2 linked regions of the Prochlorococcus marinus str. AS9601 genome follow. The protein of the gene in region 1 interacts with the protein of each later gene in a pairwise test. Links are inferred from orthologs where the notes say so. Each region holds a gene or a part of one and is shown on either strand. Other genes may lie near its edges.

Region 1 (3,159 bases):
TATGAATGTGATAACATTATTTTTTCTGATAAACCGATAAGCCAATATCCTCCATCGTTAGATGGTCCTAAAATAAGATCATTATGTTGAAGCTCTTTTAGAGTATTCAATAGATCTTGATGGCATAAATCTGGAAGGTCAGTACCAATAAAAATAATATTTTTGATCTTATGCTTTGCACAAAATTTTTTGTTGATAGTTATTTGCCGTTTCATTTTTTCTCCCAAGCAGCCTTTCCCCTGCAAATTAAATTTTTTGATGCCTAATTCTCTAGACCATTTTCTACAATTTCCTACTCCCAAACCAGTTATGGCAATAGAAATATCAAGCAGTTTATTTTCTTGAAGAAATTTTGCAACTGAAATAGTGTGTTTGGTCATTACACTTTGTATTTTCGCCGAATTACTTTTACCTATATCTTTTGATAATCTTGTTTTGCATCTTCCAAAACCATGCCATTTCGCCATGATAATAAGTAATGCTTTATCCAATAATTTAGAGAAATTTAAAATAATTATATGCCTATTAAAAAATATAAAATTTATTTTTATAAATTTAGTCGATACTTTGTTAAATAATTTTAAATTTGTCGTGATCTTGTGATTTGATAATGGCCAATTATTAAATTCCAACTAGATTGATAATCTAGAGAATAAAACTTTGCAAGCAACTAATCCTATTTGGGCGGAAGTTCAACAATCACTCCAAAAAACTTTAAGTAAGCCTTCATTTGAGACATGGATAAGGCCTGCTAAGTTTAATTGTTTTGAAAATGGCTTATTAACTTTAATCGCCCCAAATACATTTTCTAGTGATTGGTTGAGAAAGAATTATTGTGAAACTATTGAAAAAGCTGCGAAGGAAATCTGCGGTCATGATGTAAAAGTTGTTTTTAAATCTGAAACGAATACCAGCAGCGATTTATCAAATGAAGATAAAGCTAACGAAAAGAATGTTCATCATAAAACAAGATCTTTTTCTAGTAATAACCAAAATAATTCTTCAAAAAATCAATTCAAAAATCCTAATGGTTTAAATTTACGCTACGTCTTTAAAAGATTTGTTGTAGGTCCAAATAGTAGGTTGGCTCATGCCGCAGCTTTAGCCGTTGCCGAATCTCCTGGGAGAGAATTCAATCCATTATTTATTTGTGGAGGAGTAGGCCTTGGTAAGACTCATTTAATGCAAGCAATAGGTCATTATCGAGTAGAAATAGATCCAGAAGCAAAAGTTAAATATGTATCTACAGAGACTTTTACAAATGATGTTATTAGTGGTATTCGAAGAGATGGAATGACAGCTATACGAGATAAATATAGAAATGTAGATTTGATTTTAATAGATGATATACAGTTCTTAGAAGGCAAAGAGTATACACAGGAAGAATTCTTTCATACTTTTAACGCACTTCACGAATCAGGAAGTCAAATAGTTATTGCAAGTGACAGACCACCAAATCAGTTGTCGGGAATTCAAGAGAGATTAATTTCTAGGTTCTCAATGGGTATGACCGCAGATATTCAACCACCTGACCTTGAGACGAGGACAGCCATCCTTCAAAAAAAGGCAGAACAAGAGAGGATGAGTCTTCCAAGAGATTTAATTCAATTTATAGCAGGAAGATTCACTTCGAATATTCGAGAATTGGAAGGAGCATTTACTAGAGCTGTTGCATTTGCATCAATAACAGGCTTGCCAATGACAGTTCAATCAATTGCTCCAATGCTTGATCCTAATAGTGTTGGTGTAGTCGTTACTCCAAAACAAGTTATTAATAAAGTGTCAGATTTCTTTAAAGTTTCTACTGATGAATTGATCAGTTCAAGTAGGAGAAAACCAGTAAGTCAAGCTAGACAAATAGGTATGTATCTTATGAGACATGGTACGGATCTAAGCCTACCAAGAATTGGAGATGAGTTTGGGGGTAAGGACCATACAACAGTTATGTATGCTATTGAACAAGTTGAAAAAAAGTTATCTATTGATCCAAATATTGCAAGTCAAGTTCAAAAAATAAGAGATTTACTTCAAATAGATTCGAGAAAAAATTTATAGTTTTACTTATAACTAGAAATGAAATTTATTGGATCTTGATCATATCGATGCCTAAAAGGTATCTTATCTATTTCATTGATGTTACTAAGCGATTCAATTTTATTTAATGATTGCCTTAATAACCTTGCTGAAATAATTGGCATATCTCTTGGAACTGAGATTCTGTTTTTTAAGTATCTTAGAGAGATTCCTGAAAGTTTTTTAGGGATTAATACTTCACCTGTGATCATATGGCTCAAAGCTGATCTCAATGATTCGTCAAAGGATTCTTTATTGTATGGATTTACCTTTAGTAAATTGTCTTTATGCTTTATCACTCTTTTAAGAGCAATTGTTGCATAATATTTTGACTCATAATTTTGGTTTAATTCATAATTACCTAAACCCTCCCCAGTATCTATTAGTTTAGAGAAAGTAATCTGTTGTTCATTGCTTTCTTTATAGCATCCTCCCATTTGTGGAGGTAAATCATGAGAATGAGTATGAAAATCTCCTTGAGTGCCTCTATAAGCACTTGTCCCCTCAAAAAGGGTAAGCCAGTTATCTACATGACGATAATTAGATCTTAAATTAAACCCTTTGTAATAAATAAGTGATGCATTCATTCTCTCCATATAGGGAATAAAAATTATATCTCCAACACCAGGCTCTAAATCACCCGTGTTAGAAACTGATGGATCAACAAACCCTGATTTTGAGCTACTTAAGATTTCATCGAGTTTAGAAATGGATTCTTTAAATCTTTTTTTTCTAAAAGAGTTATCTATAAAATTAAAGCTTTCTCGGCAGAGCCAATCACACCAGGATCTGAAAATTTCTCTTTCTAACTCTCGAATTTTGATGAGGTGACTAGATGTTATAAAAGATCCAAGTGCTCCAAATTCATTTTCTAAAAAAGCTATGATATCGTCGCTTTCAGTGATAACTTGCTCTTTAAATTCAATTGCAGGTAATTTCCCCGATCTGACTTTTTCAAGGAACCAACTTTCTTTTTGGCCGTAGCAAAACATATTTATTTTCTTGACTCTGTATGGAATTTTCTTAAATTCAAGCCATAACCATATCTTCTGACAGTAAGGACACCAAGAATGCCTATCCCTATAA
Region 2 (3,147 bases), 1.1 Mb from region 1 along the record:
CATCATGCATTTCCCAATTCGGCAAAACAGGGATTATTTAAAGGTCAGATAGACATAACATGGGAACATATTAAGATTCTTGCGAAATTTGGTTTTGCAAAAAAAGTAAAGTTACCCTCTAGGTCTTATTATTAACTATATTGTTCAATATTTTCATGGCTAAAAGAGTACAAGTTGCATTAACTGAATCAATCGCGTCACTAGGTAAAGAAGGAGATCTAGTTGATGTAGCACCAGGATACGCAAGAAATTTTCTATTACCTTATGGCAAGGCAATGAATGTAACACCAGCAGTCCTTAAGCAAATTGAGAGGAAGAAAGAAAAAGAAAAAATCGCTGCTGGTAAATTAAAGCAAGAAGCTTTAGATTTCCAAACTGCATTATCTACAATAGGTAGGTTCACTATCAAAAAACAGGTTGGAGAAGATGGTGTCCTTTTTGGAACGGTTACCAATGGTGATGTTGCCGAAGCGATAGAAGCGGCTACTAAAAAAGAAATTGATAGAAGGAACATTACTGTTCCTGATATTCATAATTTAGGTGCCTTTACTGCAAAAATAAAATTACATCCAGAAGTAAATGCAGAAGTAAATATTGAAGTAACAAGTTAATCAATTTGTTGCATTATTTTGAAAAGTAGCCAGAGTATATATCTAAGCAATTAAAGATATGGTTTCCGTACCTTTTCCAAATAATGGGCAAAATAAAAATTTTAAAAAGGATTTTAATAGTGAAAATGCTGGATTAGTTCCTCCTCAAAACGTTCAAGCAGAGGAAGCTGTGCTTGGAGGCATACTTCTTGATCCAGATGCGATCGGAAGAATTGCAGACTTAATTAAACCTGAAGCTTTTTATATAAACGCCCATCAAGAGATTTATAGAACAGCATTAATGTTGCATACCCAGGGAAAGCCAACTGATTTAACATCAATGAGTGCTTGGTTAGCAGATAATGGATCACTAGAAAAAATTGGAGGAAACGGCAAACTGGTAGAACTCGTTGAAAATGTTTCCTCTACAGCTTCCATAGAACAAGTTGCTAATTTAATTAACGACAAATTCATGAGAAGGCAACTTATTAGATCTGGAAATGAAGTGGTTCAACTAGGTTTTGATCAAACTCAAGATACTAATGAAGTTCTAGACAAAGCAGAGCAAAAAATATTTGAAATCAGTCAAGAAAAACCTTCAAAAGGTCTTACTCAAGCAGCTGAAATCCTTACAAGTACTTTCAATGAAATAGAGTCAAGATCATTAGGTACTTCAGTAGCTGGAATTCCTGTTAATTTCTACGATCTTGATGCGATGACTCAAGGTTTTCAAAGAAGTGATTTAATAATTGTTGCTGGAAGACCTTCAATGGGGAAAACTTCAATAGTTCTTAATCTGGCTAAAAATGTTGCACAATCTCAAGATTTACCTGTGTGTGTATTTAGCCTTGAAATGAGTAAAGAACAGTTGACATATAGACTACTCTCTATGGAAGTGGGGATCGAAAGTGGCAGGCTAAGAACAGGAAGATTACAGCAAGAAGAATGGCCATTACTCGGAGAAGGTATCAATTCATTAGGTCAATTACCAATATTCATAGATGACAAGCCTAACCTAAGTGTTCTAGAGATGAGATCTCTATGCAGAAGATTAATAGCTGAACAAAAAAAAGAACTTGGATTAATTGTGATTGATTATCTGCAGTTGATGGAAGGTTCAACCCCTGATAATAGAGTTCAAGAACTTTCACGAATAACAAGAGGTCTTAAAAGCATGGCCAGAGAATTAAAAGTCCCAGTAGTAGCTTTATCTCAGCTTAGTAGAGGGGTTGAGTCTAGAACAAATAAAAGACCAATGTTAAGCGATCTAAGAGAATCAGGATCTATTGAACAAGACGCAGATTTAGTATTAATGATTTATAGAGATGAATACTATAATCCGGAGACTGAAGATAGAGGCATTACAGAAATCATTGTCACTAAACATAGAAATGGACCCGTAGGAACTGTTAAATTATTATTTGAACCTCAATTTACGAGATTTAGGAATTTAGCTAATTAAATCGATCCTAAAATGCAAGATCATAACTCAACAAATGAATCTTTTGACGTCATCGTTATTGGAGGAGGACATGCAGGATGCGAAGCCGCTATAACAACAGCAAAATTAGGTTTTTCTACTGCCTTATTTACAATCAATCTAGATAGGATTGCCTGGCAACCGTGTAATCCTGCTGTTGGGGGACCAGCAAAAAGTCAGTTGGTTCATGAAGTTGATGCATTAGGTGGAATTATTGGTAAATTAGCCGATGAAACAGCTATTCAAAAAAGAATATTAAATGCAAGTAGAGGCCCAGCTGTATGGGCGTTAAGAGCTCAGACAGATAAAAGAGAATACTCAAAAAAAATGATCGAAATACTACAAAATACAGATAATTTATCTTTAAAAGAAGCAATGATTACTGAACTGGATATTGCAAAAACTGAACAAATTGGATTGAACTCAAAAAAAATCTTAAAAAAAAGAATAAAGGGTGTAAAAACATTCTTTGGTAGTTATTATTCCGCAAGATCAGTTATCATCACAGCTGGTACATTCTTAGAAGGAAGAATATGGATAGGAAATAAATCAATGTCAGCTGGCAGATCGGGCGAACAAGCAGCACAAGGTCTTACTCAGAATTTACACGAAATTGGTATCAAAACAGAACGTTTAAAAACAGGTACTCCAGCAAGAGTTGATAAAAGAAGTATCATTTTTGATGAATTAGATGTTCAACCAAGTACTGCAGTAGATAAATATTTTTCGTTTGACCCAGATATAAAAAATAATATGCCCCAAGTTAGTTGTCACATCACAAGAACAACTACCAAAACCCATCAACTTATTAGAGATAATTTACATTTAACTCCCATTTACGGCGGTTTTATTGATAGTAAAGGGCCAAGATATTGTCCATCAATTGAAGATAAAATCGTCAAATTTGCTAATAAAGAATCACATCAAATTTTCTTAGAACCAGAAGGAATTAATACCCCTGAAATATATGTACAAGGATTTTCTACAGGTTTACCCGAAAATATTCAATTAGAACTTTTAAGGACCTTACCTGGATTAGGTGAATGTAAAATGTTGCGACCAGCATATGCTGTGGAG

Evidence for each region.
Region 2: the proteins of dnaA (region 1) and dnaB interact in binary tests that used the Escherichia coli proteins (3 or more experiments, as listed by UniProt). The link is inferred for Prochlorococcus marinus str. AS9601 from one-to-one orthologs.

The regions. Positions count from the first base shown.
Region 1 is NC_008816.1:541,105-544,263, forward strand. Bases 37-2,857 are described here. They hold dnaA (chromosomal replication initiator protein DnaA), read left to right. Parts: upstream 37-660; coding sequence 661-2,055; downstream 2,056-2,857. Other genes in these bases: A9601_RS12130 (TIGR04282 family arsenosugar biosynthesis glycosyltransferase), read right to left, coding at 37-467; A9601_RS12140 (glutathione S-transferase), read right to left, coding at 2,058-2,857. Outside these bases: more of A9601_RS12130, read right to left, coding at 1-36; more of A9601_RS12140, read right to left, coding at 2,858-3,159. UniProt on the Escherichia coli protein: Plays an essential in the initiation and regulation of chromosomal replication. Binds in an ATP-dependent fashion to the origin of replication (oriC) to initiate formation of the DNA replication initiation complex once per cell cycle.
Region 2 is NC_008816.1:1,617,523-1,620,669, forward strand. What follows is about bases 52-2,860. They hold dnaB (replicative DNA helicase), read left to right. Parts: upstream 52-669; coding sequence 670-2,052; downstream 2,053-2,860. Other genes in these bases: A9601_RS17990 (acyl-CoA desaturase), read left to right, coding at 52-135; rplI (50S ribosomal protein L9), read left to right, coding at 156-611; mnmG (tRNA uridine-5-carboxymethylaminomethyl(34) synthesis enzyme MnmG), read left to right, coding at 2,065-2,860. Also shown: more of A9601_RS17990, read left to right, coding at 1-51; more of mnmG, read left to right, coding at 2,861-3,147. UniProt on the Escherichia coli protein: The main replicative DNA helicase, it participates in initiation and elongation during chromosome replication. Travels ahead of the DNA replisome, separating dsDNA into templates for DNA synthesis.